DNA from 4 places in the Brevibacillus sp. NRRL NRS-603 genome. Region 1 is predicted to be linked to each of the others. Evidence: riboswitches for the same ligand, from Rfam matches in the RefSeq annotation. Region 1 holds a riboswitch; each other region holds the start of a gene.
What was found. Region 1 has a riboswitch for cyclic di-GMP ahead of yfmT (benzaldehyde dehydrogenase). Riboswitches for the same ligand answer to the same signal wherever they lie in the genome.
Positions count from the first base shown of each region.

Region 2: another riboswitch for cyclic di-GMP. It lies ahead of C7R94_RS03345 (GNAT family N-acetyltransferase); the one in region 1 lies ahead of yfmT (benzaldehyde dehydrogenase).
Region 3: another riboswitch for cyclic di-GMP. It lies ahead of C7R94_RS06470 (methyl-accepting chemotaxis protein); the one in region 1 lies ahead of yfmT (benzaldehyde dehydrogenase).
Region 4: another riboswitch for cyclic di-GMP. It lies ahead of ggt (gamma-glutamyltransferase); the one in region 1 lies ahead of yfmT (benzaldehyde dehydrogenase).

Region 1 is NZ_PXZN01000004.1:57,708-65,081, forward strand. Features, by position in the region: gene C7R94_RS01130 (LysE family translocator) at 1-356, shown strand, start outside; gene C7R94_RS01135 (hypothetical protein) at 508-753, shown strand; gene C7R94_RS01140 (RsmB/NOP family class I SAM-dependent RNA methyltransferase) at 830-2,242, opposite strand; gene C7R94_RS01145 (hypothetical protein) at 2,328-3,083, shown strand; gene C7R94_RS01150 (methyl-accepting chemotaxis protein) at 3,108-4,052, shown strand; cyclic di-GMP riboswitch class I at 4,228-4,313, shown strand; gene yfmT (benzaldehyde dehydrogenase) at 4,399-5,856, shown strand; gene C7R94_RS01160 (methyl-accepting chemotaxis protein) at 5,886-6,767, shown strand; gene C7R94_RS01165 (M14 family metallopeptidase) at 6,830-7,374, opposite strand, start outside.
Region 2 is NZ_PXZN01000008.1:1,782-9,155, forward strand. Features, by position in the region: gene C7R94_RS03340 (methyl-accepting chemotaxis protein) at 1-843, opposite strand, end outside; gene C7R94_RS03345 (GNAT family N-acetyltransferase) at 845-1,399, opposite strand; cyclic di-GMP riboswitch class I at 1,592-1,678, opposite strand; gene C7R94_RS03350 (peroxiredoxin-like family protein) at 1,862-2,524, opposite strand; gene C7R94_RS03355 (Crp/Fnr family transcriptional regulator) at 2,609-3,286, opposite strand; gene C7R94_RS03360 (DNA alkylation repair protein) at 3,286-4,125, opposite strand; gene C7R94_RS03365 (hypothetical protein) at 4,232-4,417, shown strand; gene C7R94_RS03370 (DNA alkylation repair protein) at 4,545-5,252, shown strand; gene C7R94_RS03375 (amino acid ABC transporter substrate-binding protein) at 5,413-6,189, shown strand; gene C7R94_RS03380 (amino acid ABC transporter permease) at 6,263-6,922, shown strand; gene C7R94_RS03385 (amino acid ABC transporter ATP-binding protein) at 6,937-7,374, shown strand, end outside.
Region 3 is NZ_PXZN01000011.1:95,410-102,783, forward strand. Features, by position in the region: gene C7R94_RS06440 (N-acetylmuramoyl-L-alanine amidase family protein) at 1-128, opposite strand, end outside; gene C7R94_RS06445 (hypothetical protein) at 243-779, opposite strand; gene C7R94_RS06450 (RNA polymerase subunit sigma-24) at 1,048-1,338, shown strand; gene C7R94_RS06455 (C39 family peptidase) at 1,566-2,105, shown strand; gene C7R94_RS06460 (leucine-rich repeat domain-containing protein) at 2,171-3,010, opposite strand; gene C7R94_RS06465 (formate--tetrahydrofolate ligase) at 3,311-4,939, shown strand; cyclic di-GMP riboswitch class I at 5,075-5,175, shown strand; gene C7R94_RS06470 (methyl-accepting chemotaxis protein) at 5,248-7,221, shown strand; gene C7R94_RS06475 (transporter substrate-binding domain-containing protein) at 7,339-7,374, shown strand, end outside.
Region 4 is NZ_PXZN01000011.1:172,911-180,284, reverse strand. Features, by position in the region: gene C7R94_RS06855 (glutamine--tRNA ligase/YqeY domain fusion protein) at 22-1,689, opposite strand; gene C7R94_RS06850 (SET domain-containing protein) at 1,769-2,386, opposite strand; cyclic di-GMP riboswitch class I at 2,633-2,721, shown strand; gene ggt (gamma-glutamyltransferase) at 2,903-4,621, shown strand; gene C7R94_RS06840 (methyl-accepting chemotaxis protein) at 4,702-6,690, shown strand; gene C7R94_RS06835 (glycerophosphodiester phosphodiesterase) at 6,753-7,374, opposite strand, start outside.

The DNA.
Region 1 (7,374 bases):
AACATGAACAAGTACCAGTCCAGCATGCTTCATCGGGTCGAAACAGCTTTTGGCACGGCGTGCTTCTGACACTCGCAAATCCTCTGACTGTTCTGTTTTGGGCGGGAGTTTTTGGCTCACTATTGGCATCTGGCACTTTTGTTCATTCAACGGAGTTGTTCTTGTTTGCTACAGGCTGTCTGTTATCGACTTTCTTGTTTCTGGGGCTAGTAGCTTTGTTGGCCGCGTATTTGGCTCGCTTTTTTCGTCCAGGATGGCTCAACGTTTTTCATGGACTCAGTGGTGTCTTTCTAATTGGGTTTGCGACTGTCCTTTACGCAAAAAGCTGTCTGATGCCTCCATACTGGCCTTTTTAAAGGAGTTCGGAATCACTTTATCGAATTTTAATAGAATACAGGAATTGCGATAGAAAATAGTGTTTTCCTCCCACGTGATTTGGGTAATAGATAGGAAGATAGAACCCTTCTTGTGAGAGTACCATAGTACAGGGTGTGAGGAGAACCAGTGATGACGACGGATACGTGCTTGAAATGCGGCAGTCCGATGGGCCGGGGAGAGTACAGTTGCCGGGTTTGCGGAGAAAACGAAATACAAGACTACCAGATGATTCGCAATTACGTGAGAGCTTATCCGAATTCGAATGCGATGCAAATTGCCAACGCAACAGGGATATCTGTTTCAAAAATATTGCGTTATATTAGAAATGGCTCTTTGTCCGTAGTAGACCATCCGCCCCGCAGAGGGCGATCATAAGAAAAGGAGAAAAGCCCACAGGCAGTCACGAATGCATTTCGTGCAGCTTTGTGGGCTTTTTTTACTTTGAAGAAATCTACAACCAGCGTAGACCCTTTGGATAATGATTTTTGAGTTGCCCCTCTGATTGCTTGCCCCAACCGATGGAGAATCCTTCTGCAGTAACCAGGGTCCAGCCGCTTTTACCATCACGCGTGAGCGCTTCTCCTTTTAAGTACCGCAACAGTTCAGGATCGTCCGCGCCATACGAAGCGACACGGGCTGCCTCCGCAGGGGAGAGAGCGAGCGCCAAGGCGTGTGCAGGTTCAAATCTGTTCTTCTTTACGGTTCCCAGGTGCAGACCGACGCGTGCGACCTTGAGCTTGTCCCAATCGAGCTCGGAAGCAGGGGAGTAGTAGAGCTGCTCGCCAAATAAAAGAAAAGCAGATTCATCTTCGAATGGTTTGGAGAGCGCCGGGAGCGCTTCGGCTGCGAACGTACGCCAGGCTGCCAGGGCTTCTTTTCGACCTGCCGGAGCCGATTTTGCCGCACGCTTTTCTTTACGCTTCCCGGAAGGTTCGTGAACATCAGCGGTCTCACTCTTTTGCAGCTTGGCGAGGTAATGGCCTTCTCCCTGTAGACGATGCGGCCATAATCTGGCTGTCTGGGTGAGCTGCTCGTTTTGCGGCGACGCCCACTCGGGTTGACCAGCAGAAAAGCAATCCGCATGTGGCAGCGAGACGATCTCAAATTCTGGGTGACGGCCCAGGAAGTTAACCAGGGACTGCTCATTTTCCAACGGAGCAAATGTGCAGGTGGAGTAGACCAACGTCCCGCCTGGCTTCAGCATAGCAGCGGCTGCTTCGAGAATATCACCTTGCATGACATGGCACTCCGTTACTTTTTCAGGGCTCCAGTCTTCGATTGCTTCGGGTAGCTTGCGGAACATTCCTTCGCCAGAGCATGGAGCATCTACTAAAATTCGGTCAAAAAACTGAGGGAATCGCTCCTGTAAGCGTTCAGGCGTTTCGTTGGTCACGACGGCATTGGTCACGCCGCAGCGCTCCAGATTTTCTGACAAGGCTTTTGCCCGAACAGGATGGATTTCGTTTGCCACAAGCATTCCTTGTCCACGCAAAAACGCTGCAAGCTGTGTCGATTTCCCCCCTGGCGCTGCACACAGGTCGAGGATTCGCTCGCCAGGCTGTGCACCGAGTGCTTCGGCAGCGGACATTGCGCTTGGCTCCTGCAGATAGTACATGCCGGCGGAGTGAAAAGGATGCTTGCCAGGACGATCTGGCTCTTTGTAGCGAAAACCGTTTTCACACCAAGGGACTGCTTCCAGAGCAAACGGCGAGATTTTCAAAAAATCGTCACGTCCCACCTTTAACGGATTGACCCGCAAGCCGTGTGTCACAGGCTGATCGTACGAGGAAACGAATGCCTCATAATCGTGTCCGAGCAAGGTTTGCATGCGCTCGGTAAAAGATGTTGGTAAATTTTTTGTCATAACAGCCTCCGGTGTCAGATTTTGGCCCCATGTGAAAGGAAAAGATAGAATCATGGCGAATCATAGAGAATGAGGTGAGAGCATTATGGAAGGATCCCGTGCAAAACGCTACCGCTCCCGGCGGAGGAATGACTCTGAAGTAAGCCGGTTTTGGATCATGGGGTTGCTGTTCTCACTGCTGGTGCTCGCTTTTGAATTCTTTATCGAAATACCCGCCGATGCAGATTGGCTGATCGATATGGAGATGGCTTTGTTCTCTGCCAGCTTTACATTGCTTGCCTTTTATCTGCTCGGACTCACCTTTGCCTTTTCGCGCCACCAAAAGGCAGGGAAGATCAATCACCAAATCATCATCTACGTATGGTTGGGTGCGATCTTGTTTCACTTGTTCCTGCTCATCAGCAATTTGTCCAATCAGCATGTGTACAAGGCAGGGATCATTCTGTTTTTAGGACCATTGTTTTTAACTGTCTACCATTTTATCACGTACTTGGCAGCTTTGCGCGAGGAGCGTGAAGAGCAGGAGGCAGCTACGACAGCTACACTCGAGCGTACGGCCTACCAGATGATTCTGGAGGGTGGGCGTGTATACAGCGAGCTGAGTCGCCTGAAAACAGAATATCCAGAAGTGGAGCAAATGCTTCGTGCCAACGATTTTCACGATAAACTGGAGCGCTATGCTTTGGAAATGCAGCAGTATTTGCAGGTGAAGCATTTTGAGCGTAAAGACGTGGAGCTCTTGGAGGGTCACTATTATTTCTTGGAAAACTTGCTGAGCTTGGCGAAACAACATCCGGGAATAATCGAGTCCCGCGTATATAGCCGCCGAGGTGACAATTGATGGGTACAAAGGAGAGGGAAGCGGATGTTTTGGAAAAAAGACAAAGGCCCAGCAGAAAAAGAGACAGCAGCGACGACAGTGGCAACTCCCACAACCACAATGGTAGGACAGCAAGAGGCTTGGAAGCATGAGCTTCGCGGTCTTTACGAACAGATGGGTGCGATCCTCGCTTCGAACCAAGCGATGAACGCCGAATCCGATCAAATGGTGCGATTGGTGACGAGGATGAAGCGTGTCGTAGAGAATATCCAGGCTATTAACGAGCGGGATGATGAATCTGCGAGCCAATTGTCGGTTCGAGGAGAGCGCCTGACAGACATCTGTAAACAATCGGTAGCGCGTGCAGATGAAGGCAAGAAGGCCATGACGGACGTTGTGGAAGTCATGAGCCTGCTCGACAAAGAATCGGTCCATACGTCCAAGTCCATGAGCCGCTTGGAAGAGCGTTCTTCGGAAATTACGAGTATCGTCAAGGTGATCAGCGACATTACGAATCAGACCAATCTTCTCGCTCTGAATGCTGCGATAGAAGCGGCACGTGCGGGTGAACAAGGCCGGGGCTTTGCTGTCGTAGCGGATGAAGTACGGAAGCTGGCAGAGATGACAGCGAACTCGACCAAGACGATTGCAGAATTGATTGGCAAGATTCAGGAAGAAATTAAAGAAGCATTGTCCAACAGTGAAAAAAGCAGCAGTGCGATCAAAAATGGACTTTCCATCAGCAAGGATGCCGCACAAAAGACGGATCAGATCGTGAACGCTTTCCAGGTACTGAACGTCGAAGTGGCAGGTGTGTTGGAAATCATCGCGCATCAAAAGCGATTTGCTGACGATGTGTCCCAGCAGGTAAGTGATGCAAAGGGCTTGCTGGACGAGCTGAATGAAGGCATGACCAAGCACGTGAGAGACGCCAACGCGATCGAGCAAATGCTCGCGACGAGCGTAAAGGATGTCAAAAAGTTATTGTGATCATGAGAAAGAAAAATCAGGAGTCCGTATCCAAGCGATGCGGACTTTTTGATATTTGTTACTTCCTTTCACGAAATATTTACATGTTTACGTTTGACTATTCGAAATGGAGTACTATAATCAAAGTAGGTTTCTCCATATCTTTCCTTTTTTCGACAAAATCTTATCAGCATTCGCTATGAATGGGCAAACCCATTGAAAAGTGGGGACGCAAAGCCACGGGCCTAATGTACACGTTACGATGGCAGCCGGGTTGCCAACGAGCAGTGTATGTTGCTGTTTTAGTTTTACGGCTCCTTTCATGCGAAAGGAGCCTATTTACTTAACAAAAGGGAGAGGTTGTAGCATGTCAATCCTGCAAACACTGGACAAGCAGTACATCAATGGGGAGTGGCGCGACGGACTTGGCGCGAAGACATTGCAAGATATCAATCCTTACAACGGGGAAGTCATCGCAGAATTCAAAATGGCAAATCTGGAGGATATCGACGCAGCTTACAAGGCGGCAGCCAACGCGAAAAAAGAGTGGGATGAAGTCAATGCGTATACCAAATCCCGAATGTTGGAGCGTGCTGTTCACTATATCGAAGAGCATGAAGAAGAAATCATTCAGATCATCATTCGTGAACTAGGTGGAACCAGGTTGAAGGCGTTTTTTGAGATCGGGCTCGTGAAGGATATTATTCGGGAGGCGGCTACATTCCCAGTACGCATGGAAGGAAAAATTCTTCCTTCTCCCGTAGACGGAAAGGAAAATCGCTTGTATCGGATTCCTGCAGGAGTTGTCGGCGTCATCAGTCCGTTCAACTTCCCGTTCTATCTGTCGATGAAGTCAGTAGCTCCAGCTCTTGGCGCGGGCAACGGTGTCGTCCTCAAACCGCATGAGCACACGCCAATCACAGGTGGGACTCTCATCGCGAAAATTTTTGAAGAAGTAGGTCTGCCAAAAGGCTTGATCAACGTCGTTGTGACGGATATTGCTGAAATTGGCGATAGTTTTGTCTCCCACCCGATCCCGCGTATCCTTTCGTTTACAGGCTCTAGCCAAGTAGGAAGCCATATCGCGCAAGTGGCAGCGAAGCATTTCAAAAAGGCGATTTTGGAGCTCGGCGGCAATAGTGCCCTGATCGTTTTGGAGGATGCGGATCTCCAGTATGCCGTGAATGCTGCGGTATTCAGCCGCTTTACCCACCAAGGTCAAATTTGCATGTCGGCTAACCGGGTTCTGGTTCACCAGGATGTATACGATAAATTCCTCGAGCTGTATGTGGAAAAAGTATCTGGACTTAAGGTTGGCGACCCGAATGATCCTGACACGGTAATCGGTCCACTCATTAACCAACGGCAAGTCGCCAACCTGATGGCTACGATCGATGAGGCGATACGCGAAGGCGCCGTTCCTGCACTGAAAGGGGAAGTAAAAGGAAACGTGGTCGAGCCGATCGTTTTGACAGGCGTGACCACAGACATGTCGATCGCATCTAAAGAGCTGTTTGGTCCGGCTGTTTGCATTATGTCGTTTGCTTCCGAGGAAGAAGCGATTCGCATGGCGAACGAGACCCCATTTGGATTGTCCGGGGCGATTCATACACGCGATCTGGAGAGAGGTGCCCAGATGGCCAAACGCATTGAGACTGGCATGATTCACATCAACGATGGAACGATCAATGACGAGCCAATTGTGGCTTTTGGCGGTGAAAAGCATTCCGGGTTGGGACGTTTAAACGGTCAATGGAGCTTGGAAGAGTTTACTACGCTGAAATGGATTTCGGTTCAACATAAAAAGCGCCAATTTCCGTACTAATGCCAGCAAATTATAGAGGTGAAGAAGTTATGAACGGATATGAACAATGGAACGAAACAGAAGCTTCCGAAAAGGGGAAAAACGCAGAACTGCTCGAGGCTTTCATGAAGGTTGCACCATACTTGAATGATTTGCTTACCGATGACATTACCATTGGAGTCTACGACACGGAAAAGCTATTGCGCAATGTGCCTGCCCAAACATTTGCCCTGCAAGTCAAGCCTGGTGATCCACTCCAGGAAGGAGATGTGATCACCAACGCGATTCGAAAAAACACCAAGCAGGCGATGATGGTTCCTAAGGAATTATTTGGCTTTCCCCTCGTCGCACGGGCGATTCCCCTGCATGATCACACGGGAAAAGTCATTGGCGGTGTCGGCATTGGTTCGAGTATGGAGCGAGCCAATGAGCTGTATGAAATTGCCGCAAATCTCTCGAGTGTCGTCGAGCAGGTCAGTGCCACCACCCAAGAGATGGCCATGCAGATCGGGAATTTGAACGAGCAAATGAAGGCGATCTCTGAGCAAGCCAATGACGTGAGCCAAAGTACGACTGAGATCGAGCAAATTACGCTTGCCGTGAAAAAAATCGCGGATCAAAGCAACATTTTGGGACTGAATGCGAGCATTGAGGCGGCGCGAGTAGGAGATGCAGGGCGTGGGTTCGCTGTCGTTGCGAATGAGGTTCGCAATATGGCGACAGATTCACGGGCGAATGCGGACAAAATCAAGCAAACCACGGATTCCATCCGGGATTTGATAACCCTGCTGCAAAATTCGATTGAATTGATCAATCAAACGATGGAGAGTCAGGCAGCCGCTACGGAGGAAATTTCTGCGACGATGGTCGAGGTGAGCGGCAATACGCAAAAGCTTGCAGGGCTTGCCCAAGAAGTGTTTGAAATAAAGTAATTCCATACATGTAACGAAAATCCCCTCTCAGGAGTCTAACTTTAGAGAGGGGATTTTTTCCTTTAGTTCTTTTGTTTGGTGGGTAGCGGTTGCTCCAGCATATAGCGATACACCGGGACTTCATCGCCCTTTTCAACGGGCAAGAAGTTAAACGTGACGTAGCTGTCCACTGATTCCGGTTCCAGAGCCAATGCAATGAAGTTCGCGTTTGGCTGGGCCATGCTGAACACGTAACTACCAGCAGGAAAGGTTTTCGTTGTTTCTGTTACATTTGCAGTCACTTGATTGGTGAAATGCCCATTCTCGTAAACCGTATTCACCTGGTTTTCCAAAATGGTGTAGCTCTCTACCGCTATCGTTGTTTCTTTGGATAGCTTGCTTACTGAAACACCAAGCAATTCCAGCTTGGCCGCAACGTCATGGTAGCCTGGAGGCATGAGGTAGGCAGTAGGGCGCTCGCGTTCGAGTATGGGATAGGCATCCGTGGAGCTTACCCAGTCGATGGGGGTAGACACTTTTTTTGCTGTGGCTAGATCGACCACCTCGAGAGACTGACCCGATACTCGCTTATTCTCACTCAGGATGACGAGTTTATCGTTGTCGTTTG
Region 2 (7,374 bases), on a different contig from region 1:
GCGTTTTCCACTCTCGCTAGTGGCTTCTTTGGTAGATTCTACGTACTCATGCATCTCTATAACAGAGCGGGTCATATCCTCAACTTGCAAATTCGTCGAGCTCATTTCCCGACGAAGCTCGTCTGTATTGCTGGTCTGGACCGTAAAGGACTCCATAATGTCTTGCAGGGAAGCGACGGTTTCGACAGCGCGAACATTTACACCGTCCGTCACCTTGTTCAAATTCTCTTGATAGTCTTGCATAGAGGTGAGTGATTCATTGATCTGATCCAGAACACGTTGTAACGATTCCTTCGAGGCAATCGCTTCTTGCTTTTGTTGCTCACTTTCCTCTTGTAGCTTGTTATTGAATACAGCATGCATCATGCTCGTGATAGAGACGAAGCAGAAGGTGAGCAGGAAGTACATTAGATCAAGGTTGCTAGTCGAATGGAAAATCGTTTCTCTTTGTGTCAGGAAGTAGTAAGAGACAATGCCCAATGTCGATACAATCGTCAAAATATTGATGAGTCGGTCTTGATAAATCCCCATAACTGCTACAAAGAACATAATAGTCATGATATTGATCATGTGCGGGTCCAGTCCAACTATGATGAACATGAAGATCCCGATTACGGCGAAGTTGAAAAACTTCATGAAGGGCGCTGCTTTTTCCCGCAAGCTCGGGCGATTGGAGATGTAAGCAAAAGGTGCCAGCACGCCATACAAAATACCCAGTACCGTGAGAACGAATGTGTACGGTACGCCTAGAAAGAGGTTTAAGATCTGAACAACCGTAATAATACTTGCGAATACGATTACGACCCAATTGTTTCTTCTTCTCAATAGATCAATGTGATCCATGTTACCCACCTACCTCGACTTTTACTTGATTGGATGACGACGAATTGTACCAGGAATATTTCGGATCGTGCTTATTGTCATAGACATCTTTGAGATGGAAGAGGGTCGGAATAGCATCGGCCCCTTTGTAAAATACGATATCTTTGATCTGAGTCGCCTTTACTTGATATTTCTTGTTAATAAATTTAAAAAATGTCGGATCTGCTACCCCGATTGCGTGGGTATAGCCATGCTTTTCAGCGTAATCTATCATCAAGCAAATTCCTTTTTGCCCTAGTTGTCCGCGGTATTTCGGCAAAACAGCGAGACTGTCTACCTCCATGACTTTCATATCTTCTGTAACAACGTCCTGAAAAAGTGATTTCATATAAGCACTTGATTTGGAAAAGGGCGTCATTTCAAATGTTCCACCTGCTTCACCATCTTCGGCGATTAGGAGGAACAGAGCTGAGCCTTCTTTCGCGTACTCCATCTCGAAGCCCATGCTTGTCCATACTGTTTCTTTGATTTCATGAAATTTAGCTAACTCTTGTACGGTTTCTACTTGTTTGTACATAACTTCTCCACTCCATCATTTTCTCTGATTGAACTATGTTGTGTATGTTTGTCGTCTCAAAAGTTATGTTTTTCCATCCGTTGCAAAAATGAAAGTGCTTTCATCCTCCTTTCAAAAATGTCAACACAAAAAAAGGCCATTCCATCGAAATGGAACAACCGAAGCTACCAACATCGAAAATGGTCTCATGATGATGGCAACCCGGCTATCATGGTCAAAGAAGACTGTAGACCCGTGGTTTTGCGTCGCCACCTTTCGATGACTTTGCCTTTTGCATTTCTTTAGCAAAAATTGTAAAAACGTGTCGAATTTTGCTAGACACAATCATGCAAAATATAAGCCATTTGTATTAGCTGTGTCAAGTTTTGGTAGGGAGAAGTAACTAATTGTTCATAATATAAGAACGTACGAAAAAACCAGTTGCGGTATCAACTGGTTCTTCATTAAGTAGGGAGTAGGGCGTTAGGCTAGGGTGCGCAGAATGTCTATAACTTCAGTAGGCTCCATTCGCTTTTTGTAGTCAGGATCTAAGGATACTGACCGGATTACGCCCTGTTTATCGAGGATATAAGTAGCAGGTATGGGGAGTGTCCATGAATCTTCATGATTAAAACGAGTGAGATCGATATCTAATGATTGGTAGGTATCATGTAAATATTCAGGCAGTCTGAATCTGAGTTCATATTTTTCTGCTACCTGATTATTGGTATCGCATAAAACGGGGAAGCTCAGACGATTGTTCTCTTGCATAGTAAGAGAGTGTGCAGGAGATTGTGGACTTATGGCAAACAATTGGGCACCCAGTGAGTTTATTGTATCGATCTGTTTTTGGTACGCTTGCATCTCTAAATTGCAATAGGGGCACCATGATCCACGGAAAAATGTGAGGACGACAGGACCTTTTACGATTTCTTCCGACAAGGTAATGTTCTTTCCAGCATGATCGTTCAATGTGAAATCAGGCGCAATCGAACCAAGGGGCAAGCCCTTTGCGTGTCCAGAGGTCCGCAGCTCCTCGATTGATCTTGTAAATGCATCTGTTACTTCACGGGTGAGGAAGTCTGCTATTTGAATGGTTGTAAAATCTAGCTCTTCGCGCAGGCTCTGAAAATGTGGTTTATCCATATGTCGTTCCCCTCTTTTTCGAAAGAATAGTAGAAGCCATAGCTTTACGATATCTTTCTTTTTGAGCGAAAGATGTAAACTGGATTACATTCTCTTCAAAATTTTGTCCCGCTGAATAGAAATGGATTTAAAGCCTGTTTGAATCAGTTCTTCTCTTGCTAAAGCACGTAATGCTACCGTCACTGCTTCCCTGGATGCCCCAACAAAATTGGCGAGTTCTTGATGGGAGAGAGGTAAGTCAATTTGTTGAAACGCCGAACTGTTAGCATTGCCAAATTGATCGGCGAGCTTTACCAACGTGGAAATAATGCGATCTTGTAAAGGGAGAAGGGCAAGATTTTCGGCTGCTTGACTGATCGAAACCATTCTATCGCTAATGATCTTCATGATCTTCATCATCAGTTGAGGATGTTCGATGAGGTAGCTTTCAAATTTTGCTTTGCTCATTTTACAAATGAGGCAGTCTTCGATGGCATCTATATACATCTCTCTTGTACCTAATGAGAGGAGATCCACTTCTCCAAACACATTGCCTTCCCCGAGGATATCGAATGTGAACTGCCGACCATCCCGATTTACTTTATATAAACGTACCTTCCCCTGTTTGATGAAGTAGAAGCCCTCTGAAAAATTTTCTGGTGTTTGAATGCACGTATTTTTGGGAAAAGGGGTTAGAGAGGTTAATTGATCAATTAAGCGCAAACTTTCCTCGGATAATGAATTCAACAAATAAAATTGGGATAAATGTGTAATTGGGTTCATCATTTCTGTTCAGTTTGGGTCTTCAGGATCGTTCTTTTCGCTTTTGTGACAATTCTTTTCGTCTCCTTTGTATCAGAGGTTTTTAGCCACTCGTCACAAAGCTGTGTCACCCAGTCTGGTTGTGATTTACTCGCATCGTTCAACCAATTCCCTACAGAATCTTGAACATATTTGGATGGATCTGACTTCACTGGTGTGAGCAAAGGCAGGCAGCGAGCGGGCTCATTTTTCAATGCGTCAATATGCTTGCACCAGACACCTCGAGGGCGTGTGGCTTCTATCGCAAAGCGGCGAATATTTTCGTCGGCATCAAGTACCCATTCGCTCAGGAGTTGAATGGAATGGTTCAGATCATGCAAGAGAGAATCTCGAATCGCCATCCATGCGATCTCTCTCACTCCAAAATGATGATCAGCCGCGAATTTTTTTATTTGCGCTAGTTTTTCTTCTAGAGATAAGGTGTTGTCCAGGCCGATAATATAGGCACTCCAGCAACGCACACTGTCTGACTTGTGGTTGGCCAACGATAGGAAAACAGGAGCCGTAGCTGTGGGTTCACCCGATTTGTGTAAGATCGCAAGCAGTTCTTGTCCAATCAGACGGATAGCTTTCATTCCGCTCGTTGATCCGGTCTCTTCTAGCTGACCAACAAGTTGAGGGACATACGCGCCTAATGTAACATGAGGCAGAACGATTCGTACCAAATGAATATGATTAACAGCCTGCCATTCAGTCAAATTGACGCTTTCTAATTCTCCAGCATGAAGGAGTGCTAATACATTGTCAGGGATGAGTGAGGCTTTACTTGCTCCTTTTCTCGTGTGTACCGAATCCGGCATTTCAACAAACTCCTTTTCGCGGTAATGGTAAAAGTATACATAAAAATCACCCGTAACAAAAATTTTCCAACTATCCGATAACTAGAAGGAATAGGAGGGGATTTTGATGAAGGAAGTAAAAGTGATTCAATTTTACTTTTCCGGAGGCGGTGAAATGATTAGCATCGAAACGACGGAACCGGAAGAGATCATTCAAATGGTCGCTAATCAAAACGACGGATGGCTCCAGTATGATGATGTTGTCATTAACGTGAGAAATGTTTTGTATATCAGAGTACGCAATCAGGCGTAACAATAAGAATAGGAAAAGAGTGTCAAGCTCTAGCACGAAAAAGCTCTCCTTTGCATATGGAGGGCTTTTTCGTGTTGGAGGAGCTCAATTGGTTATTCTATTAATAGAAGAAAAGGAGGGTGGCAATATGACGCTGGAAGAAGTCATGCAGAAGCTCGAAGCGATGGGGACTGAACAGACGAAAAAAACGTTATTGCGGCATGGGGCGAAAGAGCCTTTGTTTGGCGTGCGAGTCGGTGATATGAAAAAGCTGGTCAAGGAGGTAAAGCGTGATCAGCAGCTCGTTCAGGCGCTGTACGATACGGGAAACTACGACGCCATGTACTTGGCCGGATTGACGGTTGACCCAATGAGCATGACAAAAGAGCGGCTGCAGTCTTGGGTCAAGAAAGCCTCTTGGTACGCGCCCGCCGAGTATACGGTTGCGAGTGTAGCCGCTGAGAGCCATTTTGCCATGGAGTTGGCACGAGAATGGATCGAGTCAAAGGAAGAGATGGTAGCCACATGTGGGTGGAACACGTATTCGAACTACTTGTCGATTACCCCCGACGAACAGCTGGATAAAGAAGAAATCAAACGGCTCCTCATGAGAGTGAACGAGACGATTCATCAGGAACAGAATCGTGTGCGGTACACCATGAATCAATTCGTTATTTCAGTAGGCGCGTATGTAGCGGAACTTCATCAGGAAGCGCTGGAAGTGGCCGCAGCGATTGGCAAAGTACATGTAGACGTCGGACAGACAGCGTGCAAGGTTCCGTTGGCTACGGAGTATATCAAAAAGATAGAGGAACGAGGGAGTGTCGGAAAAAAGAAAAAGACGTGCATTTGCTAGTGGGGCATTTTTCTCAATCATTTGGCGTATATTTCTAAGGTGCTTTTGTTTAGTAAAGTATCGACTATTTCTTGCTAATGTGCTATCATGATACCTTGTTAACGTATTACCACTTTATCGGAGTAAAACATAGAGTAGGGAAACGAGGGGGATCATCACGATGAAGAAAATAGCATGGATGTCATTGTTGCTGAGTGCGATGGTTTCATTGGTAGTGGGCTGTTCCAGCACAAATACTGGCGCTGACGCGAACAAGCTGATCATCGGAATTGATGATAAGTTTGCACCAATGGGATTTAGGGATGAGAAAAATGAGCTAGTTGGCTTTGATATTGATTTTGCGCGTGCAGCCGGCGAAAAAATGGGAAAACAAGTCGAGTTTCAACCAATCGATTGGAGTGCAAAAGAGTCTGAACTAAACAGCGGTCGTATTGACTTGATCTGGAATGGATATACGATAACAGATGAAAGAAAAGGGAAGGTTCTTTTTACCAAGCCTTATCTGAAAAACGCACAAGTAGTGGTCACGATGGCAAATAGCAACTTGACCAAGCTCTCAGACTTGGCCGGTAAAGGAATTGGTTTGCAAAAGCTGTCTTCCGCAGCTGACGCGATTAATGCGAGTGATATCAAAAATCAGGTCAAATCGATTACCGAGTTCCCTGATAACGTGCTGGCACTGAGTGATTTGAAGATCGGTCGTGTAGAAGCAGTTGTCATCGACCAGGTTGTGGCTGATTACTATATGGCAAAAGAACCGGGTACTTTTAAGAAGTTGGAAGAATCGCTGTCCCCTGAGGAATATGGAGTAGGCGTCAAAAAAGGCAACGAGGCATTGTTGAATGAGCTGCAAAAAGCACTGGATGCGTTGAATCAGGATGGTACAGCTGCAAAAATATCGGAAAAATGGTTCGGCGAAAATCGTGTATTGAAATAAGGAGAACAGCGATGGCTTCGCCGCTTGATTGGCGAAGCCACGCTTTTATTTTCAGGATTAGGAGCATACCAAGATGAGCGTAGACTACATTCTCTCCATTACGAAGCCCATGCTAGAAGGGGCGCAGATGACGGTGCTGTTGTTTATCATCGCCATTCTGCTTTCCATTCCATTAGGTTTTTTGATCACCTTAATGGCAAAAAGCAATAATAAGGCGCTGGCCTGGCTCGCGCATACGTATGTGTATGTGATGCGTGGGACGCCTCTCTTATTGCAGCTGTTGTTTATTTGCTTCGGGCTGCCTCTCTTGCCCGTAGTGGGAGAGTATTTGGTGATGGATCGGTTCGTCGCTGCATGTGTCGGCTTCGTGCTGAACTACGCAGCGTATTTCGCGGAGATTTTCCGTGGAGGACTGCTGTCAATCGACAAGGGACAGTATGAGGCGGCGCAGGTCCTCGGTTTTAGCAAATGGCAGACAACCAATAAGATCATTTTGCCGCAAATGTTTCGCGTGGCTTTGCCTGCCGTCGCAAATGAATCAATTACTCTCGTAAAAGACACAGCACTGCTCTATGCGGTTGCTGTTCCAGAATTGCTTCACTTTGCACAAACGGCTGTGAATCGCGACTTTACCATCGTTCCGTTTTTTATTGCCGGAATCATTTATTTGTTGATGACGCTATTGTTGACGTTGTTCTTTAAGTGGCTGGAAAAAAGGTTCAAATTCGAATAAAGGGCTGGCTCAATATGGATATCATTCAAGTATCGAATCTAAAGAAATCATTTGGCAATCAGGAAGTTTTGCGAGATGTCTCGTTTTCAGTGAAAAAGAACGAAGTCGTGGCAGTAATTGGACCATCTGGCTCCGGCAAAAGCACAATGCTACGCAGCTTGGTCAATTTGGAGCAGGTGAATGGTGGCAGCATTCGTGTGCAGGATGATTATTTGGTGAAGGACGGCGTTTATGCCGGCAATCAAGAAATCAAGCAGATCACATCGAGAATGGGCATGGTCTTTCAGCATTTTAATCTGTTTCCTCATCTCACAGTAAAAGAAAATCTGGAGATCGCACCACGCGTAGTCAAAGGTGAGGCGTCTTCGGACATCCAAAGAAAGAGTGCAGAGCTCTTGGAAAAGGTCGGCCTGTCTGATAAGGCAGACGCGTATCCAGCAAAGCTCTCAGGC
Region 3 (7,374 bases), on a different contig from region 1:
ACAGCCTGCGCAAACAACAGGGCTAAGTCTTTCTCGTAAACATCTTCGCCATTCAAAGTGCCGATTGCTCCAACGTCTGAACCGCCATGACCTGGGTCGATCAAAAACTTCAATCCATCAAGACTCATAAAACCTTCCTCCTATTTGTTGATGTATTAAGCGACTATGAATTTGAGTGTCATTGTCGCTTTCATCAATAAAGGAGAAAAATAGAGAGCAAATACAACCAGACAAAAAAATACTTATCTATCCCCTTGCATGCTACTCAGTTTCCATTGGTTATCTTCTTTTGTGAACATTAGTTCCAGCGTTCCAGAGTACGTCTCATCGTTTATCCAAACTTCGTAATTTGTAATAAAGCGTCCATCTTTATATATATCGAATGACCTTTGACGAAAAGTGCTTCCTTTGGTTACGAACGGAATACTTATAACCTCGTTATTCGCTTTATAAACAAATTGCTTTCCTTCTACAGCAGCTTCTTTGGAAATATACTGTTTAACTTTTTCAGTCTCACCTTTCATCATGGCTCGAAACATTTCTCTTGTCTGTAGATCAACGATATCTCGAATTTGGTAGATTTGAGCATTAGTTTCGTTTTTTTGTTTTTCCTTAACCAAAGAGGCTTCAAGTTCTTTATTTGTGTTTTGTAATTGGGCTATTTCAGCTTGCAACTTTTCAATCTCAGCTTGAGACGTTTTTACGGTACCGTCATTAGAACAAGCTACCATCCCTAAAGCAATTAGGATAAACATGCTCAGAACTACTCTCTTTTTCATTTCTAAACCTCCAATGATTCCACCTATGTTATTGAAGATAAGATAAACCCAAATACATAACCATCATACGCCAAATTTACCACAATTTTATATAATCCATAAGTTGGAAAAGCGATGGCTTCTATAACACAAATCCAAAAAATCGGGTCAACCAATCGTACTATCGTTCCTCACTTTTCCAGCATGCCATTAAAAATGTAATTTTTTATGTGAATATAGTTGCTTTTTTTCAGTTGTATTTACCTAGTATGTTGGGACGGTGAAAATTATGAATGATGAATTAATAATAGAAGAGTGTAGGAGAATTTTAAGAAGGATTGCATGGCGACTACAGTATCGAACATGGAAGATTTCCAACGGAGAGCTTCCAATCATAGAAAATCTATGTGGTCAGAAAATAATGTCTTCCGTCGATTCTAAGCTTTATGTAGAAGAACTGTTGAATTCTCTTCCATCTAAAGCGAAATTTATTATTGAGCAAGTCGTTATTAATCGAATACCTGAGGAAATAATTGCACAGCAATTAGGCATTTCACAACAAGGGGTAAATAAATATTAGCGAAAGTATTTGGAAGTTCTTCAGAAAAAGATAGGTCAGATAGGTTTCTTCATGACATTTCGCATATCCAGTTAGAGCAAGTCTAACTAGATCTTTTTCATGTACACCGTTCTATAATAATTTTCAAAGACTGGTTGTATTTGGTCTCTATTTTTCTCCTTTATTGATGAAAGCAACAATGACACTCAAATTCATAGTTGCTTACAAAAAAATTAGGGGGAAATGAAATGGCAGTTAAGCAATATTCAAAAGTATTTGATATGCAGTATTGGAGTCAAGCTGATGAAAAATGGAGTTCTAACTACACTTCTTGCGGTAATACGATGAGAGTAGAAGGGTGTGTAATTACATCCGCCGCTATGATTTTCGCTTTCTATGGTAATAAAGTCGATCCCGAGATCTTGCAGCAACAGCTAAAAGCAGTGAATGGAAGAGCTGATTGTCCATTTGATTGGGCTGTAGCACAAAAAAAATATGGTCACAAATACAGCGGGAAATTCACCGGAACCTTCGAAAAGTTGAAAAAGGATATGATGGATTGTGTGATTAACAAAGATATTCCGCTTATGGTACGTGTTCCTAATCATACAGTTGCAATCAGAGGATTTTCGGGTCTTATAGAAGTTGTTGATGGCTTCCCAAGATTCGAGCTGATTACACCATCTATGTTCCTCGTTCATGATCCTGGTAATTCAAAGAATAAAAACCTTCAAGATGTAATCGATCAACGTGGCGAATTTGAATACTACAACTATTACACGAAATAAAGAAACCTCTCGTGGACAAGAGAGGTTGAGGCTGCCGACTTCCTCGGCAGCCTCTTTTTTAAAACTTAATTTCCATCATTAATTTCATTGCCATTTTCAGCGACTTTGATTTCTTTTTTCAGCAAAGCTAAGTCGCTAATGCTTTTTCGATCAACTAGCAGAATTGATAATTCATCAAGATTGAGTAACGGTTTTATAGAAGTTACCTTTGTGCCTCTTATATCTAAATAATTTAATTTAGGTACAGACTGTATAGATGCAATGTCTGTGATGGGAGCATTCATCATTTGTAAACGTTCCAAATTTGGGAGTTCTTTTACAAAATCCATCGAGTTAATAGGATTATTTGATACATCTAAGAAAGTAAGATGAGGTAGTTTAATTGATGATAAAGCTGTTATTTTATTATTTCGAATGGTTAAGTGCTGAAGAGATTTACTATTCTCAAGTATTTTCAAATCTGATAAATCACCCTCATTCAGTAAGAGGCTAATTAGTTTACTGTTATTTAAAACAGGTAACTGAGCTTCCTGAAAACCAGTGATTGAAAGATATTCAAGTTCACTCAAATCCTTTAGAAACAGATAATCTTTAACGTTGATTCTATTCAAGGATAGCGTTTTAAGGTTTTTCATTTTAGATAGGACAGATAAATCAATCGGTGAATCTCTTTGTTCCAGAGGAACATTATCTATATCTAAGGTGAGTTCTTCGATATTGAATAAATCCTCCATTTTGATATCCTGACTTGGCTTATTCAGTGACTTAGATAAAGAGTCTAATAATAACGGGGAAATAATCTCCGCTTGGGATTGTTCTTTCGGCAATTCATTCAAATTCGTTTCGTTGGCTTCGCATCCAGTTAGTACACCTAAAATGATCAAAAGAGTTATAAGCTTTTTCAAATACATCCCCCATTTTTCAGGACATCCTAGTGGCTATCCTGTCATAACTGTATGACGTTAGATTCCATAAAATGGTTTCCCGCTTTTTTCATTCGATCTGACAATCTAGTGCGCTATGAGAACGAAAGTGTTCATTTATTTTTTTATGTTGTAGGGTGAGCCTGCATTCTGGACGTTTGTCGGAATGTGGGCTTTTTCTTTTGCGTAATGTGTCGAAGAGGAGAGGAGAAAGGATGATTATGCAGAATGTAGAAGATTGGTAACTGGTGCATTACATTCTGGTGTGGCAGGGAGGCAAATATGAAGTCTATTGTTGAAATTGCCAAGAGTGCAGGTATCGAAGAACAGCATTTGGAGCTATACGGAAAATATAAAGCCAAACTATCAGATGAGCTATGGGAGCAAGTGAAGGATCGCCCTGATGGCAAACTGATTCTTGTTACAGCGATGAACCCCAATCCGGCGGGAGCAGGCAAGACGCTCACGACGATTGGTCTGTCACAAGCTTTAAATTATCTTGGGAAGAAAACAATTGCAGCGCTTCGCGAGCCGTCCTTGGGCCCTTGCATGGGGATCAAAGGAGGCGCAACCGGAAGCGGTCAGGCACAAATTCTCCCGGCTGATGAAATTAACCTGCATTTTACAGGGGATATTCATGCGATTACAGCTGCACATAACTTGTTGGCAGCGATGATCGACAATCATATTTTCCACGGCAATCCGCGTGGGCTCAATCCAAAGAAAATTGTCTGGAAACGAGCCATGGACATGAACGATCGCGCACTGCGAAACATCGTGGCTGGTCTGGGTGACGGCAATGGAATGACGCGTGAGGATGGCTTCATGATTACGACCGCTTCAGAAATCATGGCGATCTTATGCTTGAGTGAGAATCTGGCAGACTTGCGCGAGCGGTTGAACCATATCATTATTGGCTACGATTTCGATGATCAGCCTGTACGGGCAGAAGAAATCAACGCGGTCGATGCGATGTGCGTTCTCTTGAAGGAAGCCATCAAGCCCAATCTCGTACAGACAATCGAAGGAACTCCGGTCATCATTCACGGCGGACCTTTTGCCAATATTGCGCATGGGTGCAGCAGCGTGATCGGAACCAAGATGGCCTTGAAGCTGGCAGATTACGTCGTAACAGAGGCGGGCTTCGGTGCAGATCTGGGAGCAGAGAAGTTTTTTGACATCAAGTGCAGAAAAGCAGGTCTGACTCCATCGGCTGCTGTCGTGGTCATTACGGTTCGCTCGTTGAAATACAATGGCGGGGTAAAAGTACCTGACCTGGCAGTAGAGAACTTGTCTGCTCTGGAAAAAGGCTTCGAAAACGTCAAGCGCCATCTGGAAAACCTGCAAAAGTTCGGTGTGCCAGCGGTGGTGGCCATCAACCATTTTGCGACGGATACCCAGGCAGAGATCGATTCTGTAATAGCGTTGTGTAAAGCCGCAGGAGCAGAAGCAGCACTCTCCAAAGTATGGGCAGAAGGAGGAGCAGGAGGTGTTGAGCTGGCTGAAAAAGTGACTCGTGCAGCAGAGCAGCCTTCATCCTTCCGATTCTTGTATGAGGAAGACCTCAGCATTAAAGACAAGATTGAGACAGTCGTAAAAGAAGTATACCGTGGATCGGGAGTTGCCTTTTCGCCGCTGGCATTGAAAACGATGCAAAAGGTAGAAGAAATGGGCATGTCCCATCTGCCTGTGTGCATGGCGAAAACCCCATACTCCTTTACGGATCGCGCTGATCTGTTGGGGGCCCCTGTTGACTTCACGATCCAAGTGAGTGAAGTACGCATATCAGCAGGAGCTGGTTTTATCGTGGCACTGACCGGAAGCTTGGTTACCATGCCAGGCCTCCCGAAAAAGCCGGCTGCTGAATCATTATATATAGACGGGGATGGACAAGTGATCGGATTAAGCTAATCAAAAAGTTTGACAAAAAGCTGACAACTGTAAAAGGTTGTCAGCTTTTTTTTGTTTTTGAGGTTTATTATCGGAAAGTTATGGGAAAAGAAAGGTGAGATTGAAAAAATGTGAACTTAATTGAAAAACAACAAGGAATGACAAAGGCAAACTTGCTGAAAGGCAGGGACGCAAAGCCACGGGTCTAAGGTCGAAGGTCAAATGACTTTCGCAGCTAGGACAGCCGGGTTGCCATACCGTAGTCATGATGGACTGTCGGTAGGCAGTCTTTTTTTTGTTGAAAAAAGAGAAGGGAGAAGGGATTCGGTATGAAAAATAGTTTGAAGAATAAGCTAATTATCGTGTTGTGCCTGCTGTTGGTTATAAGCTTGGGTACGGTTTGCGGTGCAAGCTATTGGAGTGCTTCTAATCTTTTGGCAGGCAGTCTGGACAAAGAAGCTGAGTTGTCAGCTAGCAATCTCTCGATTCGTATCGATGGTTTCTTTCAAGAAAAAATTGAGATTGTAAGAGCGCTGGGAGGGTTGATGTCGGCTGATCAAAATGTCGAGCACGACCTGAAAATCATTCAAGAAGCCCAAAAGAAAAACCCCGAGTTTGAGACGTTCTTCTTTTCGCATGACTTAACCGGAAAGAAAGTGATCAATTTCAAGGGTGAAGTAACGGATATCTCGGATCGTCCGCATATTAAGGAAGCCAGCAAAGGGGAAGGGAAGGTTGTTGTCTCCGAGCCAGTCATTTCGAAGCGGACAGGGAATAACATCGTGACACTGGTTGTTCCATTGATGAAGGACAATCGTCAATACGGTTACATCGGTTCTACTATTCCGATCAATGAGATCCAAAAAAAGGTGTCTGAGGAGAAATTCGGACAATCAGGCTACGCTTTTTTAGTAAGCAAATCAGGAACATTTATTTATCACCCGAATAACGAGTTCATTCTGAAGGAATCGATTCTCGACATGGGTATTCTCGAACTTCAGACTGCTTTTGAAGATATCAAGCAAGGGAAGCATGGAATTGCCCAATATAATTACGAGAACACAGAGCGATTTGCTTCCTATTTTCCAACCAATTTGAATTGGGGCATATACATCACTGCACCCGTAGCGGAGCTGCATGCGCCTGTTGATCAACTGTCAGCCCGATTGATGGTTATTTCCCTCATCGTATTGGCGATTGGGGTTGTCCTCGTTTATTTCTTGGCTGTACGTATGGTGAAACCAATTGAGCGTCTGAATCACGCAGTAAATGTAGTGGCGCAGGGGAACTTGAAAGAGACTGTAACGGTTGATGGAAAAGACGAGATCGCGGTTCTGTCCCGTGACTTTAACCAGACGGTATCGCACTTGAAAAATTTGATTGAAGACGTATCTCTGTCGTCTGATCAAGTACAGCGTTTTAGTCAGGAAGTATCTGAAGGCATTAAACAAGCGACGGAAAACATCAACCAAATCGGTTTGTCTATTGCGCAGATTTCTGAGGGAGCAGAGTCACAGGCAGCCAGCTCGCAGGAAGTCGCATTGTCGATGACTGACATGGCAGCAGGCATCGTGAAAATCGCGGAGACGTCTGCTCATGTTTCAGAGGCTGCCCAGATAGCAACAGAGCAGGCTGAGCAAGGGACTGCTGTGGTAGAGCAGGCAGTTCGCCAGATGGGAAGCATTGGTGAGGGAACATCGAAGGCAACAGTAGCCATCGAGCAGCTCAACAATCGCTCCAAAGAAATCGAAGGCATTCTCGATACGATCAGTCAGTTGACCTCGCAAATCAATTTGCTTGCCTTGAACGCTTCGATTGAGGCAGCACGCGCCGGCGAGCATGGACGTGGGTTTGCTGTAGTTGCAGGTGAAGTGAAAAAACTGGCAAACCAATCCGAGGAATCCGCATCCAAAATCGCAATGCTGATCGGGGAAATCCAGCAGGATACTCATCACGCGGTAGAGGTTATGACCGAGGGCAACCAAAACGCACAGCAAGGTATTCAACTGGTCGAAGAGGTTCGCGAAATCTTCGGGCACATTTTGGAATCTTCCCGGAACGTCGCTGCCCACATTCTGGAAGTATCCGCCGCATCTGAACAAATGTCAGCAGGCTCCCAACAGGTGAGTGCTTCTGTAGATGAAATGCATAACATTGCAAAACATGCTTCACTCGACGCGCAAACAGTGGCAAAGGCAACCGAAGAGCAGCTTCAAGCCATCCAGGAAATTGGCAAGTCTGTTGAGCATTTGAACACAGTGGCAGAAGAATTACAGCAAGGAATCGGCAGGTTTACTGTGTAAGAGGCAGCTCAACAGGTTGTAAGTCCTCTTCTTTGAAAGGGGGGATGCCATTAGGGGATGATGGAGTTTGTTTCTGAGCAACTAAATTCATTACCGTTTAACAGGAGGAGAACCCAGATGAAGAAAATCACAAAAACAATCTTGGCGAGCACA
Region 4 (7,374 bases), on a different contig from region 1:
GCTTGATTTATATGGTATTTCTTATGCTTTTGGCAGTTCAAAGGAACTCTTCAACGATACAATCCGGTTGAATACGAGCTTATCCTCTGTCGTATGCTTCGGATCGACATTGAAATAGCCATGACGGAAAAATTGATACTTGTCTTGTGGCTTGGTTTCTTTCATATTTGGCTCCACATAGCCTTGCAGCACTTCCAACGAATTCGGGTTAACGTTGTCGAGGAACGTGCCCTCTGCGTCTTCATCATCCATAATCAATGGCTCATACAAACGGAATTCAGCAGGAATGGCATTGGTCGCATCCACCCAGTGAATTGTACCTTTTACCTTACGACCTGTAAAACCGCTGCCGCTCTTCGTCTCAGGATCATACGTGCAATGGATCTCGATCACGTTGCCGTCTGCATCCTTCACAACGTCATTGCATTTAATGAAGTACGCGTGCTTCAGACGCACTTCATTTCCCGGGAACAGGCGGAAGTACTTGCTCGGCGGGTTTTCCATGAAGTCGTCCTGCTCAATGTAGATTTCGCGGGAGAACGGAATTTGACGATTGCCCATCTCTGGGTTCTCTGGATTAATCTCCGCTTCGAGCATCTCGACTTGTCCTTCCGGATAGTTCGTGATGACGACCTTCAACGGATTCAAAACAGCCATCGTACGTGGTGCCTTTAGCTTCAGGTCTTCACGGATGAAATACTCCAGCATTTTCTCGTCAACGGTGCTGTTCGCGCGCGCTACCCCTACCTCACGAGCGAATGTACGAATCGCTTCCGGTGTATAGCCGCGACGACGGAAGCCTGCGATGGTTGGCATGCGCGGGTCATCCCAGCCGTCTACTACATTCTCATCGACAAGCTGTTTCAGCTTCCGTTTACTCATAACGGTGTTCGTCAGGTTCAAGCGAGCAAATTCGTACTGGTGCGGTACCTTCTCCATTTCGCACTCGCGTACTACCCAGTCGTACAACGGGCGATGATCTTCGAATTCCAGTGAGCACAAGGAGTGTGTCACGCCCTCAATAGCATCCTCCAACGGATGAGCGAAGTCGTACATCGGATAAATACACCATTTGTCGCCCGTGTTGTGATGCGTTGCATGGGAGATCCGATAGAGAACCGGATCACGCATGTTGAAGTTCTGAGAAGCCATGTCGATTTTCGCACGCAGCACCTTTTCCCCGTCCTTGAATTCACCTTGGCGCATACGTGCAAACAGGTCCAGGTTTTCCTCCACAGACCGATTGCGGAACGGACTATCTGTGCCTGGCTCTGTCCACGTTCCACGCATTTTACGCATTTCTTCTGGAGACAGATCGTCTACGTAAGCCAGACCTTTTTTAATCAAAAGCACCGCACGGTTGTACATCTCTTCAAAGTAATCAGATGCAAAAAACAACCCGTCCCATTCGAAGCCAAGCCATTGAACGTCCCTTTTGATGGCCTCTACGTATTCGATGTCTTCCTTCACCGGGTTGGTATCGTCAAAACGCAGGTTGGCCTTGCCAGAGAATTCTCGAGCCAGCTCAAAATTGAGGCAGATCGCTTTTGCATGTCCAATATGAAGATACCCGTTCGGTTCTGGGGGAAAGCGGGTAATGATTTCCTTTACTTTGCCCTCTTGCAAGTCATCAATCATGATATTGCGGATAAAATTGGATGCCGCTACCTTGTTTTCCAATGAAATCAACCTTTCACTTCACCTTTACATTCCATAATACTGATTCTCTACCCAGAGTTCAACAAAATCGGGTCGTTGACCGACCCGCTCACGTCTCCCATTGCTGCCTCGTTTGCCATTGTGACCTGCAATACAGGTGAATGACAGAATCAATGGCTAAGCGCTGCTCCGTGATCCCACGAATCGTTTCGAGATGCTTCGGGGAAATCAGATGCAGCAAAGGCTGTTCAACATGATTGAAGCGTTGGAATGCTTCCGCTGCAATACGATCCCACCGCGGGTAATACCGAAGCAAGTCATCGGGCATTACGCGGGATCGGTCCGTGTCGGACTCGGGCAAACAATCGAAAGGTTCATCCAAATTTAACGTTCCATAATCATCTGTCAGCTCTTCTCCCGGAAAAATATCCCGTGCAGCCAATTCCATATCATACATGGTCGGCACACAATTCGCATGAAAGCTGTGGTTCACGTACCTTGCCTTATCCCAACAAAGAATGTACCTTCCGAGCTGGTTCTTAAACGAATATTTTTGTACGTCCTGTTTTCGTAATGAGTCAAGTCTTTCCACAAACGCAGGGTCCAATACCTGGTCCAAATCATCCTGTGCCCATACAATCGTTCCTTTTGGGATAAACCTTGTCGCAAACACACCGTACCCGATCTCATCGTTGATATAGCGCAATTCTGTATCGGGATGCATCATGGTCTTTGTTTCACTCCTTGGCGAATGTGCCTTTTTATCATCATAAGCAGTTTTGCCCCAGGAGGTGTGTGAATGTCTGCGAAAAACAACCATCCCCATGCTATTCCTGGCTATTTTTCCGGATTAAAAATTTTTTCTTATTTACCACAAATGGTAAATAGTCTATATTATTGGCAAACGGAGTTTTAGGAACATTTTCCCACAACGATAGAATCAGTATTGTGTCATTTTATGCTTCACCCATTGATATCGAAACGGCATACCCGGGGAAATCCGGCGACGCAAAGCTACAGGGGCTACCTCCGCAACAGCGGACACGCTTGCCAGCTACCGAAGTATTGATGTAGGACGAGACCAATGATCCTATATCATTGGTCTTTTTTTGCGCTCACAATGTCTATTTTTGTCTACTTTTGTATGTTTGTGTATTTTTAACTTTTAAAGGAGGTGAGGCAACAGCGGATAGCCGGTTTAATGAATCATTATATTATTCATCATGAAGGAGGTTTCATAGGAATGTCATTCTGGAAGAAACTCTCGACCGTCGCGCTGACTGCTGTCATCGGGGTATCAACATTCTCTGGAGCACAAGCTGCTAACCGTCCAACATCGATGTCACCGAACGCAATGGTGACGACTCCTCACTATCTGGCTACGGCTGCGGCCCTGAAGACTTTGGAAGACGGTGGAAATGCAGTAGATGCTGCTATTACAGCCGCTTCCACCTTAGCTGTTGTCTATCCCCATTACACAACCATTGGCGGAGATAACTTCTGGCTCATCTACAATGCCAAAACAAAAGAGCTGAAGGCGCTGAACGGCAGTGGTCGCGCAGGCGAAAAGGCAACCATCGACTATTACAAAGGCAAGGGCTACGAAAAAATCCCGTCCCGCGGTTATGAATCAGCAAACACTGTCCCTGGTGTGGTCTCCGGCTGGTGGGAGGCGTACAACTACGCACACAAAAAAATGGGAAACAGCAAGCTTCAATGGAGCAGACTGCTGGAGCCTGCCATTGGATACGCCGAGAACGGATATCCAGTCTCTCCCAACCAAGTATATTGGACGAAATACGCGACAGATCCAACTGACAATGACTTGAAGAATCTTCAACGTTTTGATGGATTCCGTAAAACATTCCTGAAGCCCAACGGCGATCCTTATGCAGCAGGGGAAATTCTCAAACAAAAGGACCTTGCCAATACTTTGCGAATCATTGCAAAAAAAGGCGCTGACGGTTTTTATAAAGGAGAAGTTGCTAAAAAAATCGTAGCAGACATGCAAGCCAACGGCGGATTGCTCACGTTGAAAGATTTTGAGAAGCACACCTCCACTTGGGCAGATCCAATTACGGTAGACTACCGAGGATACAAAGCGTATAACGTTCCACCGAACTCTCAAGGCATGGCATCACTCTCTATTCTTAATGTTTTGAATAACTTTGACCTCAAGAGCATGGGTGAAGGAACACCCGATTACTATCACACGATTGTAGAAGCAACCAAACAAGCTTTTGCTGACCGCGACAAATGGCTAACTGACCCTGCCTTTGTGGATATCCCTGTGGATGAGCTGTTGTCCAAGCAGCACGGGAAAGATTTAGCTGCGCGCATTGATATGAAGCAAGCCGCCAAATCTGTAGAACCACTTGATCCAAAAGGCGATACAACCTGGTTCGGGATCGTCGACAAAGATGGAAATGCCGTGTCCATCATTCAAAGTCACTATTTTGACTGGGGTTCCGGCATCGTAGCGAAAGATACAGGCGTCCTTTTGCAAAACCGCGGAAGCTATTTCTCTTTGGATCCCAAACACATCAATCATTTGGAACCAGGAAAACGTACCTTCCACACAATTAACCCGGCTATGCTCTTTAAAGGGGACAAGCCTTATCTTCTCTACGGAACACAAGGGGGAGAAGGACAGCCGCAAACGCAAGCCGCTCTCGTCACGCGTATCGTCGACTTTGGTTTCAGCGTGCAAGACGCAATCGAAGCGCCAAGATGGCTGCATGGACGCAACTGGGGATCTGCTTCCAACAATCTCAAGGTGGAAAGCCGCATCCCTCAAGAAGTCCTGGACGAGTTAATAAAACGTGGGCATCCAGTCGAAAAGCTGGAAGCAGCCTATACCGACGCGATGGGACAGTCCGGCGCAATCCTGATTGACCCGCAAACCAATGTAAAATTTGGCGGTGCTGACCCTCGCGGTGAAGGCGCAGCAATGGGATACTAATATTTTGTCAGACTGCTGAGTAAATCTCAGCAGTCTACCTGTTTCTATTTTGCAATCACGGATTAGGAGTGGAAAAACCTATGTTTTTGTTCAACAAGCTTAGGAACAAAATGATCCTTTGGTTTCTCGTCGTGGCTGTCATTCCACTTACTGCCGTTTCTTTGTTTATCACGAACAGCTTTTCATCCATTCTGATTGATAAACAAAAATCATCCTATGTTGACCTTACTTCCAGTACAGCCATAGCTATGGATCAATATCTGGACCGGCGTATGACAGAAATTCAGATTTTAGCCCGCACCTCGGATATTCAATCCGATGATGCAGCGGCAAAAAACGAATTTATCCGCAAGTTTACCGAGGAAATGAAACTGTATGACGGAAATACGTTTATCGCAAGCGATGGAAAAGTAACGGCTGATACGTTCCCGAAAAGCGTTGGAATCAATCTTGGCGAGCGCCAATTCTTCAAAGACGGTATGCAGGACAAGCCCAGCTTCTCCGATGTTCTTGTTGCGAAGACAACCGGCAATCGCTCTATCATCGTCGCTTCCCCTGTAAAAACGAAAAACAATGAGAAGCTCGGTGTCTTGACCGGGCTCGTCAATGTAGATGACTTCACAGCAACATTTCTCAAGGATTTGAAAGTTGGAAACGATGGTTATCCGATTCTCGTTGATAACAAGGATCAAATTCAGTACCATCCTACCCAGGATCTGATCGGAAAGCCGCTTGAGGAATCCGCTCTGCCGCAACCATTGATGGAAATCCTGAAATCAGGAAAAACGGAAAAGGGCTCATACAGCTACTCGGACAATGGCAAGGAATACGTTGTCACCTATTCCCCCATTCCCAAGACCAACTTTGGTTTGTATCTGCATATCCCTGTCGAATCCATAACGTCTGCGGTTTCATCCGTTACCACCATGGTTAGGATCATTGTCATCGTTGTTGTTGCTGTCGTGACCGCAATCGCATACGCTGTTTCCCGACAAATCTCACGCCCTATTGCGGCAGTTGCCTCTGTGGCTAACCGCATTTCCGAGGGTGAACTGACTGTACAGCCCTTGCAAATTCGAACCAAGGATGAGGTTGGACAGCTATCCCAATCAGTAAACACAATGGTGCTCAACCTGCGAACGATTATTCAACAAGTTAATGATACAGCTTCAGACCTCGCTTCTTCAGCAGAGGAATTGTCAGTCAACGCCGACCATACGAGCAAGGCTACCGAGCAAATCGCCATAACGATTCAGGAAGTAGCTTACGGTGCGGAAAAGCAAGTGAAGAGTGTAGAGGAAAGTGTCACCGCAATTCAAGGTGTATCGACAGGAGCTCAACAGGTTGCCACAAATGCACAGCAAGCTGCCGAATCAGCTTTGGGCGCTTCCCAAATTGCAGTGGAAGGCAATCAAGCCCTTCAGGTCGTTATCAGCCAGATGCAATCGATCGAGAACACTGTCGGCAACATTGCCGATATCGTCAAACGATTAGGAAACAGCTCGCAGGAAATCGGACAAATCGTACAAGTCATCACCGCCATTGCTGAACAAACAAATCTGTTAGCGCTTAACGCAGCGATTGAAGCGGCGAGAGCTGGTGAACAGGGGCGCGGATTCGCCGTTGTAGCAGACGAAGTGCGCAAATTGGCTGAGCAGTCCGCGCAATCCGCGCAACAGATCAAACTGTTGATTACGACGATTCAGCTCGAATCAAACCAGGCTGTCCTTTCGATGGAACAGGGCACCAAAGAGGTCGCCACTGGACTTACTGTCGTTAACAATGCAGGCAAGTCCTTCGAACAGATCCAAGATGCTGTCACGCAAGTAGCAAGCCAAATTCAAGAAGTAAAGGCTTATTCTGAGCAAATGTCTTTTGGCACCAAACAGGTAGTAGAATTGGTCAGTGTCATTGAAGAAGTAGCGGAGAATTCTGCTGACGGAACACAAAGCGTGTCGGCCGCCACAGAAGAACAGCTGGCAGCTATGGAAGAAGTCAGTTCATCAGCTACTTCTTTGGCAAGAATAGCCGAAGAACTGCAATCTCATGTAAGCAAATTCAAGATATAGTCCAAACAGCAAAAAAGGAAAGCCGCCTTGCATGTTGCCCGGCGGCTCTTTCCTGTTTGCGCTTATACAAACTCCCACATCCGGTCAGGATGGTTGGTGCAAATTTGAACCTGAGGATGCCACGAAATGACTTCGCGGATATGCTTCGGATCATCTAGCGTCCATGCAATGACTTTGAAGCCTTTTTCAATCGCGGCTACTGTTAGCTCACGATTCAGAAACGGATATCCCATGGAGAGGATCGTAGCACCCGCTGCCTCCATCTGTTCCAGCATGAGTACAGGGCGACCATATACAATCAGGCCTGTCTGCACTTCTTGATCGAGCGTGCGAACGTGACGGATCAAATCATGGTCAAATGAAGTCAGGTACACCTCTTGCTTCATTCCATGCTTTTCTACAAGCGCGAGCACCTTTTCTGCGATACCAGGATACATGTCACTTGTTGCTTTCAGCTCAATATTTAGCGTGCAGCGACCTTTTACTGCGATCAACACTTCCTCCAGTGTAGGGATGCGCTCGCCCACAAACTTGTCGTCAAACCAGCTCCCTGCATCCAGCTCACGCAGCTCTGCCAAAGTATGGTCCATGACCAGACCGCGGCCATTGGTCGTGCGTTCCAGCGTAAAGTCATGAATCAGCACCGGAACACCGTCACGGGTCAGTTGAACATCAATTTCCATT